Linked DNA regions of Pelorhabdus rhamnosifermentans. The protein of the gene in region 1 interacts with the protein of each later gene in a pairwise test. Links are inferred from orthologs where the notes say so. Each region holds a gene or a part of one and is shown in the gene's direction. Other genes may lie near its edges.

Evidence for each region.
Region 2: the proteins of Ga0466249_RS22110 (region 1) and rplL interact in binary tests that used the Escherichia coli proteins (3 or more experiments, as listed by UniProt). The link is inferred for Pelorhabdus rhamnosifermentans from one-to-one orthologs.

The regions. Positions count from the first base shown.
Region 1 is NZ_JAHGVE010000029.1:525-8,837, reverse strand. The notes cover bases 3,887-7,880. They hold Ga0466249_RS22110 (DNA polymerase III subunit alpha), read left to right. Parts: upstream 3,887-4,251; coding sequence 4,252-7,680; downstream 7,681-7,880. Other genes in these bases: Ga0466249_RS22105 (YdcF family protein), read right to left, coding at 7,689-7,880; Ga0466249_RS22115 (hypothetical protein), read left to right, coding at 3,887-4,104. In the rest of the region: Ga0466249_RS22130 (MBL fold metallo-hydrolase), read left to right, coding at 1-1,194; translational GTPase TypA, read left to right, coding at 1,369-3,177; Ga0466249_RS22120 (cell division protein SepF), read left to right, coding at 3,269-3,667; more of Ga0466249_RS22115, read left to right, coding at 3,829-3,886; more of Ga0466249_RS22105, read right to left, coding at 7,881-8,273. UniProt on the Escherichia coli protein: DNA polymerase III is a complex, multichain enzyme responsible for most of the replicative synthesis in bacteria. This DNA polymerase also exhibits 3' to 5' exonuclease activity. The alpha chain is the DNA polymerase catalytic subunit.
Region 2 is NZ_JAHGVE010000010.1:29,500-36,683, forward strand. Bases 4,320-7,184 are described here. They hold rplL (50S ribosomal protein L7/L12), read left to right. Parts: upstream 4,320-5,500; coding sequence 5,501-5,869; downstream 5,870-7,184. Other genes in these bases: rplA (50S ribosomal protein L1), read left to right, coding at 4,320-4,769; rplJ (50S ribosomal protein L10), read left to right, coding at 4,925-5,449; rpoB (DNA-directed RNA polymerase subunit beta), read left to right, coding at 6,247-7,184. Also shown: tuf (elongation factor Tu), read left to right, coding at 1,008-2,210; rpmG (50S ribosomal protein L33), read left to right, coding at 2,420-2,569; preprotein translocase subunit SecE, read left to right, coding at 2,725-2,940; transcription termination/antitermination protein NusG, read left to right, coding at 2,973-3,503; rplK (50S ribosomal protein L11), read left to right, coding at 3,584-4,009; more of rplA, read left to right, coding at 4,062-4,319. UniProt on the Escherichia coli protein: The binding site for several of the GTPase factors involved in protein synthesis (IF-2, EF-Tu, EF-G and RF3). Is thus essential for accurate translation.

The DNA.
Region 1 (8,313 bases):
GAGCATTTTGAGTCTGTAGCCTACAGGAAGGCAGTCGAAATTTTGCCAGGGCTTACGATTCAATTTCAGGATGCCGGACATATTTTGGGATCGTCCTTAATTGAAGTTTTTGTTACCGAGCAGGGGGAGACAACGAAGTTAGTCTTTTCTGGTGATATTGGTCAACCCAATCAGCCACTTTTGAATGATCCCACTTATATTGAACAAGCCGATTATATTATTACAGAGTCAACTTACGGCAATCGTCAGCATGAAGTGTATGATCGTGAGGAGCGACTCGCTGAGATCATTCGTGAGACAGTGAATCGCGGCGGCAATATTGTTATTCCTTCTTTTGCTGTGGGGCGTACGCAGACTTTGCTTTATTATTTGCATAGACTCTATAAGTCGAAGCGAATTCCTGATATTCCAGTGATTATTGATAGTCCTCTGGCCATATCAGCAACAGATATTTTTATGCATCATCAAAATGATTATGACAAAGAAGCTTATGATATGCTTGTTCATGACAAGGAGCATCCGCTAGAATTGCCTCATTTGATGTTTACTAAGACCGCTGATGAGTCGAAGGCCATTAATTTTATGCCAGGCTCAGCTATTATCATTTCGGCAAGTGGCATGGCTGATGCAGGCAGGATTCTTCATCATTTAAAACATAATTTATGGCGTAGTGAGTCAAGTATTCTCTTTGTTGGCTATCAGGCGCAGGGAAGTTTGGGTCGTCGAATTATAGAAGGGGCGAAACGCGTTAAAATTATGGGAGAAGAAGTCAGTGTCAAAGCTCAAATCTATAATTTAGATGGCTTTTCGGCTCATGCCGATCAAGGTCAGTTGTTACATTGGCTAGAGCAGTTTCATTCGAAGTTATCAGGTATATTTATTGTGCATGGTGAACTCGCTTCGTCAGAACCGTTTGCTAAACTAGTTGAAGAAAAGTTGCATTGTTCGACATATGTTCCCCGTTATGGTGACGAAATTACCCTGCGTGCTCAAACTTATACAGTTAAACCTTCTGAAATTGTTTTTGTTGAACCAGCTGTGCGTCAAGTACAGGAACTGTTCAATGAGATGGAAACGGAATATCGGGGTTACCGTCAACGTGTGGAGCGACAACTGGCTAAAGAACCTTCGCACGCTGGGGAATTTTTACATAGGTTAACTAAAATGGTGAAATTATTTAAAAAAGAAGACTAAAAGTAAATTTTTTCTTAAAATAGGCAACTTATTGACCTTTTTTGTAAACAATTAGCGTTTGTTCATTGACAGAGTGTGTTGATCAGTATAATATATTAATAAATCAATGACACTAGAAAGGATGCTTAGCAGCACAGCATCCTTTTCTCTTTTGTACTTAGGAGGTACTTATACATGAAACGGAATGATTTAAGAAATATTGCTATTATTGCCCATGTCGATCATGGTAAGACAACACTTGTTGATGCTATGTTACGGCAGAGTAATGTTTTTCGCAGCAATGAACAAGTAGCAGAGCGGGTTATGGATTCGAATGACTTGGAACGGGAACGTGGCATTACGATTCTATCGAAAAATACAGCTGTCATGTACAATGATATTAAAATTAATATTGTAGATACCCCAGGTCATGCCGATTTTGGCGGTGAAGTAGAACGGGTACTGAACATGGTTGATGGTGTATTGTTACTTGTGGATGCTTTTGAAGGTCCTATGCCTCAGACAAAATATGTTTTGCGCAAGGCTTTGGAACAGAAATTAAAACCGATTGTTGTTATTAATAAAATCGACCGTCCGGATCAACGTGTGGAAGAAGTTGTTGATGAAGTTTTAGAATTATTTATTGAGTTGGATGCCAATGATGAACAACTGGAATTCCCTGTTGTTTATGCAACGGCTCGTGATGGTATTGCTAAACTCAGTATGGAAGAAGAAAGCGACAATTTAGCACCGCTATTTAAATTGCTTGTCGAAACTATTCCTGCACCTGAAGGCGAAGTGGATGGTCCCCTACAAATGCTTGTTACGACACTTGATAATGATGAATATGTTGGCAAAGTCGCCATTGGTCGTGTCATTCGCGGTCGCATTGCGGAAGGCCAAAATGTGGCTGTGTTAAATGGCGAGGCCGAAACTCGCTCAAGAATTGGTAAGCTTTACACCTATCAGGGACTTAAACGAACGGAAGTAAAAGAAGCGGCATTAGGTGATATTGTTGCTGTAACAGGACTGGATGATATCAATATTGGTGTGACCATTGCTGATGCCGAAAATCCTGAAGCTTTGCCGACTATTAATATTGATGAACCTACTTTGGCGATGCTGTTTTCTGTAAATAACAGTCCTTTTGCGGGACGGGAAGGTCAATTTGTTACATCCCGTCATTTGCGTGATCGGTTGTTTAAAGAAGTAGAAACAAATGTAAGCCTCAAGGTTGAGGAAACAGATAGCGCTGATGCTTTTGAAGTGAAAGGACGCGGTGAACTTCATCTGGCTATTTTGATCGAAACCATGCGGCGTGAGGGTTATGAATTTCAAGTAGGCAAGCCAAGAGTAATTAATAAGACCATTAAAGGTCAATTATGCGAGCCTATGGAAGACCTCACCATTGAAGTTCCGCAAGATTTTATGGGAGCTGTCATGGAAGCTTTGGGAATGCGTAAAGCAGAGCTGACAAATATGGTTGAGCTTGCCGGTTATCTCAGAATGGAATTTATTATTCCGGCTCGCGGGTTAATTGGTTTTCGGTCGGAATTTTTGACAAAGACCAAGGGCAATGGCATTATGCATCATTTATTTCATGGTTATGCGCCTTTCAAAGGCGAGATTCCCGGAAGGAGTCGCGGTGCTTTAATTGCTTTTGAACTGGGTGAAACAACAGGCTATGGTATTTATAATTTGCAAGATCGCGGCGTCATGTTTATCGTTCCTGGGCAGGAAGTCTATGAAGGGATGATCATCGGTGAAAATACGCGTGAATCAGACATGGATGTCAATCCTTGCAAGAAAAAACATGTTTCAAACACACGTTCAAGTTCTTCTGATGAAGCTATTCGTCTGACTGCTCCACGCCTCTTGAGTTTAGAGCAGGCTTTGGAATATATTAATGACGATGAACTTGTTGAAGTGACACCAAAGAGCATTCGTTTGCGTAAATTTGTGCTCAGTCGTCAATCTCGTGGTCGTGACAGAAAAAGATCTTAAGAAAATACCATTTTTTTGAATATGTTTGCAGGAATATTATTTGTTGTGTCGAAATAACTCTCCATTGGTAGTCAGTGGGAGGCGAGTAATCATGGTCAGTTCTTTTTTTGAGCAGGTAATGAATTATATAATATCGCCAGCTGATGAGAATGAAAATCAGCTTTGCGTTCATCATAATGCTACCATGAAACTTCTTGTTATTTCACTAAATTCATTGGATCAAGCTTGCCGATATGCTGATTTGTTAAGATCCGGAGTGACGTTGATTGTTGAATATAGTGCGGTTGATAAGCAGAGTCAGCAAACGCTAAATGATTTTTTGAATGGTGTCTGTTACATTCTTCAGGGGAGTACACAAGCACTTGGTACAGATGTCATGATGTATATGCCAGAAAATGTGGAAGCTCATCGTCATATTTCGGCATCTACGCAGCCGATTCGTTCGAGTTATCCTTTTGAAAGGATAGTGCCTGCGCAACGCTTTTCTTAAATTGTTCGCACACACAATGCATTATATAGAAAAAGAAGCGTCTGTAGAGAGACGCTTCTTTTTTATTGTGTGAGTTTTATGTATAAAGGACTTCTTGTCTGCATATAATTTATTGCTAAGGAAAGTTACTTGGCAACGTTACGAGAGAAGGAGTGTCCACGATGCCCTTGCTCAAAGAAAAAACAAGCAAATTAGGTTCATTGTTCAGTTTTATGGCTGTTAGCCTATTGATTGTCTTATTTTTTCTGGCACTACCAGAATTTCTTTTGTCTACGACAGGTAGAATGTTTGTTGTGCTGTGGGCATTTGTTGCTATTTGTGTATTTCTCGCTCATGGCAGAAGAATTTCGATGCGACGGCGGCGAGTTCGTGCAAGGTTGTCAGCTGTTCATACGAAGCGCACCCATTCTACCCCAAAAAGTCTATTACGCGATTAGGCCATGGTAAAGAGAACCATGGCTTTTTAATTGCTGATTTACTGTAACTTTAAGGCGTGTTATCATTAAAAATGGAATCAATAAAAAACAGTTGCTTAGAAAGTTTACCAGTTTTATCTTAGCTATTTGTGTGAAAGGATGCTTATTATGGAAGAACAGCCAATGCCTAGCAAGGAAGTCGGAAATTTTGTTCATCTTCATGTTCATACAGAGTATAGCTTGCTTGACGGTGCAAGCCGGATTGGTGATCTTATTGCGCGTGCCAAAGAGCTGCATATGTCTGCATTAGCCATCACGGATCATGGCAATATGTATGGTTGTATGCATTTTTATAAACAAGCCATAAAAGCTCAGATTAAACCGATTATTGGTTGCGAAGTATATATTGCACCCAAGTCGCGATTTGAAAAGTCAACGCGAGAGGGAGAGGACTATTATCATTTAATTTTACTTGCTGAAAGCAATGAAGGCTATCGTAATCTCATGGAACTTGTGTCGCGGGCCAACACGGAGGGATTCTACTATAAGCCGCGTATTGATAGAGAACTTTTGCGTGAGCATAGTCAAGGGCTGATTTGTTTAAGTGCCTGTATTGCTGGTGAAATTCCGGCTCAGATTCTTAAGGATAATGTTAGGACAGCCGAAGAAATTTTGCAAGATTACTTGGATATTTTCGGACCACGCCATTTTTTTATTGAACTTCAAGATCATCATCTAAAGGAGCAGCAGATTGCTAATCGTGAGCTGATTCGCTTAGCACAGAAATATCATGTATCACTTGTTGCTACAAATGACATCCATTATGTTCAGCGCCAAGATGCGCAATGTCATGATGTATTATTATGTATTCAGACAGGGAAAATAGTAGAGGATCCCAATCGAATGAAGTTTCCGAATGACGAATTTTATTTAAAAAGCAGCCAGGAAATGACTGCTTTGTTTGCTGAATATCCCGAAGCTTTAGCAAATACAGTAAAAATTGCGGAGCGCTGTCAGGTCAATTTTGACTTCAATACCTATCATCTGCCGGAATTTTCTGTGCCTGAGGGCTATACAGCAAAATCCTATCTTGCCATGCTCTGTGAAAAAAATCTGGAACGTTGTTATCCCAAAGCAGATGACACTGTACGTAAACGGCTCAATTATGAGCTTTCTGTTATTCATAATATGGGATTTGACAGCTATTTTTTGGTTGTGTGGGATTTTGTCAACTATGCTCGTGACAGTCAAATTCCGGTGGGACCAGGTCGCGGATCGGCGGCTGGCAGTGTTGTGTCCTATTTGCTTCACATTACGACTATTGATCCACTGAAATATGGATTGCTATTCGAGCGCTTTTTAAATCCCGAGCGTGTAACGATGCCTGATATAGATATTGATTTTTGTTATGAACGGCGCAGTAAAATTGTTGAATACGTGGCGAGTCGTTATGGAACGGACAAGGTGGCACAAATTATTACATTTGGCACCATGGCAGCTAAGGCCGCTGTGCGTGATGTGGGGCGCGTACTCAACATTGCTTATGGCGAGGTCGATAGGGTAGCCAAGCTAATTCCAAATGAGCTTGGCATAACGCTGAAAAAGGCGCTATCGCAAAGTCCGGAACTCAGTGCCCTCTATCAGCAGGGCGGGCATATCAAAAAATTGCTTGATTTAGCCATGGCTGTTGAAGGTCTGCCACGTCATGCGTCTACTCATGCGGCAGGATTGGTTATTGCTCGCGAGCCGCTCACTCATTATGTGCCGCTGCAAAATTCTGCTGAGGGTTTTCTAACGACACAATATGATAAAGATCTGATAGAAGAGCTGGGTCTGTTAAAGATGGATCTTCTGGGGCTCCGAACGTTAACAGTCATTGGAGAGGCTGTCGACCTTATTCATGACCATCATGACCCTGAATTTGATATTGAAACGGTTAATCTTGCTGATGCTGCGACAGCGGAGCTATTTGCCAGCGGTGAAACAGCCGGTGTCTTTCAAATGGAATCAGCGGGGATGACTCATTTAGTGAAAGAACTTCACCCTGCTCAATTCGAAGATCTCATTCCTCTTGTAGCCTTATATCGTCCGGGACCGCTTGGCAGCGGTATGGTGACGGATTTTATTGAGGGTCGTCATGGGCGTAAAGACGTTCATTACCTGCATCCATTGCTTGAGCCGATTTTAAAGGATACGTTTGGTGTTATTCTTTATCAGGAGCAGGTTATGCAAATTGCTGCAACTTTGGCGGGATTTTCTTTGGGACAAGCCGATTTATTGCGTCGCGCGATGGGAAAAAAGAAGCATGCTGTCATACTGGCGCAGAAGGATAATTTTATTGCGGGATGTAAAAAGAATGGCTTTGATGAAAAATTTGCCATAGAAATTTTTGAGCTTATGGCACATTTTGCTGATTACGGGTTTAATAAATCTCATAGTGCCGCGTATGCCCTTGTTGCTTATGAGACAGCTTATTTAAAAGCCAATTATCCCGAAGAATTTATGGCAGCTCTATTAACGAGTGTTATGGGCACGAATGAGAAGGTCGGCCAATATATTGAAGAGTGCCATAGGCTAAATATAAAAATATTAGCGCCTGATATTAATGCGGGACAGGCAAAGTTTTCTGTCTCAGATGGTGCCATTCGCTTCGGGTTGGCAGGCGTAAAAAATGTCGGTGATGGCGCGATGATGAATATTATTGAAGCTCGTGAGAAACAGGGACCTTTTACTTCTCTCGTTGATTTTTGTAATAAAGTGGATATGCGTTTAGTCAATAAAAGGGTCATGGAAAGTCTTGTTTTGTGTGGTGCCTTTGATTCGTTTGGGTACAAACGGGCACAGCTTCTTGCTGTGATTGATCAAGCTGTTGAGATGGCGCAGCAGACGCAAAAAGACAAGTTGAGCGGACAAATCGGGCTATTTGGCGAAGAAATGATGGATAGCAGTACAGAACTTGTTATGCCGAATAAACCCGAAATGTCTCTTTTGGAGCGTTTAGCAGGTGAAAAAGAAATGATCGGGTTTTATGTGACCGGTCATCCCCTTGATCCTTATCGGGAAATATTAGGCACGTTGACATCTCTTCAAGAAATGAATGAAGGTGATCTTTCCGATGGAAAAATCATTAAGGTTGGCGGCCTTGTTGTGGGAGTTAAAAGAATTAATACGAAAAATGGCGATACCATGTGTTTTATCGATTTGGAAGACTTGACAGCCCACTCGGAAATTGTTGTTTTTCCGCGAGTTTTTGAAAAAGTCCGTTCTTTATTGTTGCTTGACTCAGCTATTATGGTTTCAGGAAAAATTAGTAGAAGTGATGAAAAAGTCAAGATTCTTGCCGGAGAAATTAAGCTCCTTAAAGAGTGTCGTCCGGAGATGCACATCAAAATTGCTGCGACTCAAGAAAATGCCGAGGTTATGGCAAAATTGAAGGATATTTTAATGCAGAGTTCTGGAACTACTATAGTTTATTTGCATTTTACAAAAAACCGTAAAATTATTAAAACAGATCAACCCTATTGGGCTGATCTGTCAGGTAATGTTGTCAGTCAGATAAGAGAGCTTTTAGGATCTCAAAGTGTATGGACTGCTTAGAAAAAAATTTATTTTTGTGGAAAAACTGTCAGTGCAACAATGGCTGCACCTTCCCTTGCATATTGTTTCGCTGTTAAGTAAACATTATCAGGTAGTGCTGCTGGCGATCCGGTGACATTCATACCGAGCTTACGGGCGATGAGCAGAGCGCGGTGCATGTGCGACGTGTTCGAAACGATAATGGCGGAGTGGAGATGTTTTTCTAACATTACTTGTTTTGAATTGGCGAGGTTTTGATAGGTATTAAAGGAGTTTTCCTCTAAATAAATGCGTTCAGGGGAGACGCCGTGTTCTATTAGAAATTGGCTCATCGCATAGGCTTCGCTTATTTCCTCATCTGTTCCCTTTGCCCCGCTAACAATAATTGTGGTTGCATAACCGTTTTGGTATAATCTAAGGGTTTCATTTAAACGTAATGCAAGTACAGCACTTGGTTTTTGACCAATTAACTTAGCGCCCAAAACAATGATGGTATCACTTGTCTGGGGTATGCTTGTCAGTCCGTCTGAAATAATTGGAAATTCGATGAAAATGATCAATAATAGCAATAATGCAAGAATAAGCTGTTTTCGAATAAATTTTCTGTGTTTCATGGAATTTCCCCCCTGTTTAAAAATTATCGCCTTTATTATA
Region 2 (7,184 bases), on another replicon or contig:
AACTTGCTGCTAGTCTGTTGGGCATTATTGAAGGACTAACGGATTTTTTGCCTATTTCTTTGGCGCGACAATTGTTTGGTTGATGCGTTTTTTGAATCGTTTCACTTTAGCGGCTTTTGCTTACTATTGATTTGTTCTGGCGTTCTTATCAATTGGATATTTTTATTATTGAAAAGATGCTAAATAAGTGTTTACAAGGATAAATTCTTGTGGTATCATTAGTTCCTGTCAAGGATATTTATGTCGATCCATCGTTCTTAATGACTTTGAAATGAAATTTTAGGAATAAAGAAAAACAAAAAAAGTTGTTGACACAGCGCATTGAAAGATGTATAATAAATCTTGTCGCTAAGAACGAAGCCCTTGTGGCGGAGTTAAAAATAACATGCTGGCGTAGCTCAATTGGTAGAGCAGCTGACTTGTAATCAGCAGGTTGGGAGTTCGATTCTTCTCGCCAGCTCCAGTTTTAAAAATTTAAATGGGTAGGTGGCCGAGTGGCTAAAGGCAGCAGACTGTAAATCTGCCTCTTAACGGATACGATGGTTCGAATCCATCCCTGCCCACCATTTTCATTAATTTTATAGTAAGGTTTGAATGTCGCGGGGTGGAGCAGCTGGCAGCTCGTCGGGCTCATAACCCGAAGGTCACAGGTTCAAGTCCTGTCCCCGCAACCATGTATTTATTGCTGATGTAGCTCAGTCGGTAGAGCGTATCCTTGGTAAGGATAAGGTCACCGGTTCAATCCCGGTCATTAGCTCCACATATATATAATATGGCGGCGTAGCTCAGTTGGCTAGAGCATGCGGTTCATACCCGCAGTGTCCGGGGTTCAAATCCCTGCGCCGCCACCAAGTGAAACTACAAAAAAGCCTCGCATATTGCGGGGCTTTATTTACTTATAATGAAAACAAAGCGATAAATTACCGCTATTGTGAAAAGAATGCAGGATTTTAACATTGTTGCTAGAAATGATCAGTATTACTTTTTTAGGGAGGACATGAGATAGAATGGCTAAGAAAAAATTTGAAAGAAACAAACCTCATGTGAATATTGGCACCATCGGTCACGTTGATCATGGCAAGACTTCTTTAACGGCTGCAATTACCATGACACTGGCAAAAGCAGGCGGTGCAGAATTCATGGCGTATGACATGATTGATAAGGCTCCAGAAGAAAGAGAACGTGGAATTACGATTAATACGGCACATGTGGAATATGAAACAGAGAAACGTCACTATGCCCATGTTGACTGCCCAGGCCATGCTGACTATGTAAAAAACATGATCACAGGTGCTGCACAGATGGATGGTGCTATCCTTGTTTGTAGCGCTGCTGACGGCCCAATGCCTCAGACTCGTGAACACATTCTGCTGTCCCGTCAGGTTGGCGTACCAGCAATGGTCGTATTCTTAAACAAGATGGACCTTGTTGATGATCCTGAACTGATTGAATTGGTAGAAATGGAAGTACGTGAATTGTTATCAAGCTATGAATTCCCTGGTGATGATATTCCAATTATTACAGGATCCGCTGTTAAAGCACTTGAATGTGGCTGCGGTAAACGCGAATGCGAATGGTGCGGTAAGATACATGAATTAATGGATGCTGTTGATGAATACATTCCAACACCTACGCGCGACACGGACAAACCGTTCTTGATGCCAGTAGAAGATGTCTTCACAATTACCGGTCGTGGCACAGTTGCTACAGGTCGTGTAGAAAGAGGCGAAATCAAAGTAAGTGATACTATTGAAATCGTCGGAATGACAGAAAAACCAAAAGCAACGGTTGTAACAGGTCTTGAAATGTTCAGAAAACTGTTAGACAGCGCTGTAGCAGGAGACAACATTGGCGTACTGCTGCGTGGTGTTGAAAGAAAAGAAATTGAACGTGGTCAAGTACTTGCAAAACCAGCTTCAATTAAACCTCACACGAAATTTTCGGCACAAGTTTATGTACTGACGAAAGAAGAAGGAGGCCGTCATACGCCGTTCTTTAATGGCTATCGTCCGCAGTTCTACTTCCGTACAACAGACGTAACGGGTGTGACGACGCTTCCAGAAGGCGTAGAAATGGTAATGCCTGGCGACAATATTCGCATGGATATTGAGCTTATTACACCGATTGCAATGGAAGAAGGACTTCGTTTTGCAATTCGTGAAGGTGGCCGTACTGTAGGCGCCGGTGTTGTTTCAGCAATTAATGCATAATCGTAAAAATTAATTTTGTCTACATAGTGCGGGGGAGACACAAAGAAGAAGAGACTTCTTTGTGTCTTTGCGCGTAAATTAGACCGTTTTTTGCGAGATATGGCACACCAGGGCTCGTGGGCTATTGACATAGCAAATTAATTATGATAAATTATATTAGCGACATTTTAAAGACTTGTCACATTTATTAGCTTAGAGGGGTGTAAAAGATGCGCAACGCAGTAACATTGGCCTGTACGGAATGCAAACAACGCAATTATCAGACCAATAAGAACAAGAAAAATGATCCGGATAGATTAGAACTCAACAAATACTGCAAGTTCTGTAAAAAAGAGACTTTACACAAGGAAACAAAATAACTTATAATAGTTAAGTGTTATACTTAGTAGGGGCATAGCTCAATTGGTAGAGTAGCGGTCTCCAAAACCGTTGGTTGAGGGTTCAAGTCCTTCTGCCCCTGCCAGTGTGTAAAAAGTTATGGAACCTGGCAGAAGACGGGGTGTGAGTAAGAAACATGGCTACTCAAGAAACGGCAATGCCGCAAGGAACGCCGCGGTTTAAAAAATTCTTCCGGGAAGTTAAGGCCGAACTCAAAAAGGTGTCATGGCCCAATAAGCAGGAACTTATTTCTTACACAGGAGTTGTTTTTGTTTCGGTAATATTTATTGCCGCTTTGATTTGGGTAGTTGACAGTGTATTTAACGAGGCGTTACGACTGATACTTAAGTAGGGGGTGGGGGACGGAAAAGTCCCTTGGTAACGATGGAATCAGAAAAACACTGGTATGTCATACATACCTATTCAGGGTATGAGAACAAGGTTATGGCCAACCTGGAACGTAAAGTGCATTCCATGGCTATGGAGAACGAAATATTTAATATTGTTGTTCCCATGGAAGACGAAGTAGAGATCAAGGACGGTCAAAAAAAAATATCGAAGAAAAAAGTATTCCCAGGCTATGTGCTTGTGGAAATGATCGTGACAGATCGTTCGTGGTATGTGGTGCGCAATACGCCGGGTGTTACAGGTTTTGTCGGTTCCGGTACCAAACCTATTCCGCTTAGTACTGCCGAAGTGAAGCACATCCTTAAATCGATGGGAATGGAAGATGTCAAACCCAAACTTGATATCGAGTTAAATCAACTTGTGCGCATCACAGCAGGGGCCTTTGAAAATTGGTCAGCCACAGTGATAGAGGTTCATCCGGAACAGGCTAAACTGAAAGTTCTTGTCGATATGTTTGGACGAGAAACACCGGTCGAATTGGATTATACACAAGTAGAAAAGATATAAATAGAGTGCAGTAAAACTGCCTTTAAGTGGGAGGACTTCTAGTCCGTCAACCACAGTTAGTTAGGTAAGGAGGTGTAACCATGGCTAAAAAAGTAATTAAATTGGTTAAATTACAAGTTCCAGCAGCGAAAGCAACTCCGGCGCCTCCAGTAGGCCCTGCTCTTGGTCAAGCTGGCGTCAACATTATGGCGTTTGTTAAGGATTTCAATGAAAGAACAGCTAAACAAGTCGGACTGATTATTCCGGTAGAGATTACTGTTTTTGAAGATAGATCCTTTACTTTTGTCACTAAAACTCCACCGGCTCCTGTACTTTTGAAAAAAGCAGCAGGTATTGAAAAGGCTTCCGGTGAGCCAAATAAGAAAAAAGTAGCCAAGGTTTCTCGTACGAAAGTTCGCGAAATCGCTGAAAGTAAAATGGCTGACTTAAATGCCGCTAATGTAGAAGCAGCAATGCGGATGATTGAAGGCACGGCGCGCAGCATGGGAATTGATGTTGTCGACTAATGCTTAATTAGGTGGGAGGATTTTTCCGCTAAACCACAAGGAGGAATAACATATGCCAAAAGTTGGTAAAAAATATCAAGAAGCTGCTAAGCTTGTTGATGACAAACAACTGTATGAAGTTGAAGAAGCCATTGATTTAGTGAAAAAAACGGCTACAGCGAAATTTGATGAAACTGTTGAAGTTGCCATTAAATTAGGTGTCGATGTGAAATATGCTGACCAGCAAGTTCGCGGCGCTGTTGTATTGCCGAACGGAACAGGTAAGAGCAAATCTGTACTTGTTTTTGCTAAAGGTGAAAAAGCCAAAGCTGCTGAAGCTGCTGGCGCTGATTTTGTTGGTGCTGAAGATCTTGTAGCAAAAATTCAAGGTGGCTGGACTGAATTCGATGTGGCTGTTGCTACCCCTGATATGATGGGTACAGTCGGTCGACTTGGTAAAATTCTCGGACCTAAAGGTTTGATGCCAAATCCAAAGGTTGGAACAGTTACACTGGATGTAACCAAAGCCATTCATGAAATTAAAGCGGGTAAGATTGAGTATCGTACTGATAAAGCAGGCAATATTCATGCTCCAATTGGTAAAGTTTCTTTTGAACAGGGAAAACTGATTGAAAACTTTACGACACTTGTTGATACACTGAATAAAGTGAAACCTGCTTCTGCTAAAGGACAGTACCTGAAGTCCATTACGCTTAGCACAACCATGGGACCTGGCGTAAAAGTCAACCCACTCAAAGTTGTTTCCGGCAAAAAAGAATAGTTTTATTTTGGCTATAGACCGCAGGTCCCGTTTATTGGGATAAAAGCAATGCTTGCCTGCCGAGGCTGGAAACCGTAATGACAGTTACGACCTCCGGTTTATGCCGTGGGGTCTTTTTAGTTGCATTGATTATGTTGAAGGAGGTGTAAGAAACAATGGCAGTTACAAATGAAAAGAAAGTAGTTGTATCTGAACTCAAAGAAAAATTAGCTGCAGCCCAAGGTGCCGTATTAATCAACTATCGCGGCATTACTGTTGCACAGGATACGAAACTTCGTCGGATATTTCGTGAAGCAGGCGTCGATTATTTCGTAGCAAAAAATACGATGATTCGTTTAGCCGCAGCACAAGCAGGTATTGAAGGTTTAGAGCCTGTTTTGGAAGGCCCAAGCGCTATTGCCTTGTCTGTAAGTGATCCTGTTATTCCAGCTAAAATTATTTCAGAGTTTATGAAAGAAGCCAAAGTCATTTCTATTAAATCGGGTATCCTCGAGGGACAGGTTATTGACGAAGCAAAGGTGAAAGCCTTAGCAGATCTTCCTTCTCGCGAAGTATTGGTGTCGCGTGTACTTGCTGGTATGCAGTCGCCAATCGCTGGTTTTGTCAATGTACTTCAAGGCAATATTCGCAATTTGGTTTATACGCTTGAAGCTGTTCGCCAACAAAAGGAATCCGCTTGAGTTACAAATTAACCATTAAAAATTAAAACAAAAAAACGGAGGTTTTTTATAATGACTAAAGAAGAAATTATGCAAGCAATTGAATCAATGACTGTATTGGAATTATCGGAGCTTGTAAAAGCTTTGGAAGAAAAATTTGGCGTATCTGCAGCAGCTCCTGTAGCTGTAGCTGCTCCTGCTGCTGGTGGCGCTGCTGCTGCTGAAGAGAAAACTGAATTTGATGTTGTTCTGACTGGCGCTGGTTCATCCAAGATTGGCGTAATTAAAGTTGTTCGCGAGATTACTGGTCTTGGTCTGAAAGAAGCAAAGGAATTAGTTGATGGAGCTCCTAAACCAGTTAAAGAAAAGATTTCTAAAGCTGATGCTGATGCAATCCTTGCTAAATTAACTGAAGCAGGCGCAACTGCCGAAGTAAAATAATTAATTGCAGAGTGATAAAAGAGGGCGCTCGGGTAGTTTGAGTTGCCCTCTTTTATTTTTCAAAAAAAAGTTTTATAACACTTGACTTATTTATTATGATATGATAACATTTTAAATTGCGATACATAATTTCGTCTGAAAACACACAATGTGTGTCAGAAGGTATAAATTCGATATTGGCAGGAAATAGTAATATAGTGGAGGATGAATTTGTCATTTCATCGGTCAGAAAAAAGCAAGGTCCGAAATGGAACAATTGAACCTTGCTTATTTTGCGTATTCCCTGCTGGCAGTGCCGGATGTAATTCTGATCTAGCCTGCAATGAATGTTTAGAGTACTTTAGTTAGTCAAAAAGGGCTAAGGGGTGAAGGATTTCATGTTCAAACCTGTTCCGGTGGGCAAAAGGGTAAGATATAGTTATGCAAAAATTGATGAAGTGCTGGACATGCCCAACCTGATCGAGCTTCAGAAAAATTCTTACCAATGGTTCTTGCGTGAAGGGCTGCAAGAAATATTTCATGATGTTTCGCCAATTCAAGATTTTACAGGAAATCTCGTGTTGTCTTTCGAGACTTTCAATTTAGGCGAACCGAAATATGAAGTGGAAGAATGCAAAGAACGGGATGTGACCTACTCCGCACCACTAAGAGTGAATGTGCGGCTCATTAACCGTGATACGGGCGAAATTAAGGAACAAGAAGTATTTATGGGTGATTTTCCACTCATGACAGACACAGGGACCTTTATTATTAATGGTGCTGAGCGTGTCATTGTCAGTCAGTTAGTCCGTTCACCAGGAGTATATTACGGTGAAACGATTGACACGACGGGGAAAAAATTGTATAACGCGACAGTCATTCCAAATCGTGGTGCATGGCTTGAATTTGAAACAGATGCCAATGATATTCTTTCTGTCCGTGTCGATCGGACACGTAAATTGCCTGCTACCATTTTAGTGCGGGCGTTAGGCATTGCTTCAAGTCAAGCGATATCTGACCTATTTGATAATGACATTCGTATTCGGGCAACACTTGATAAAGATAGTTCGGATTCGAAAGAGGAAGCGCTCGTAGAAATTTACAAGCGTCTTCGTCCGGGGGAGCCGCCAACAGTAGAAAATGCGACGCAACTGCTGGAATCTTTATTTTTCGATCCCAAGCGTTATGATCTGGCAACAGTTGGACGTTATAAACTGACGAAAAAGTTGGGATGGCGCCGTCGGCTCTATGGTAAAACATTATTTTCAGCAATTGTTGATAAAACGAGTGGTGAAATTATTCTTCCCGCTGATACGGTGATGGATGAACAGCAACT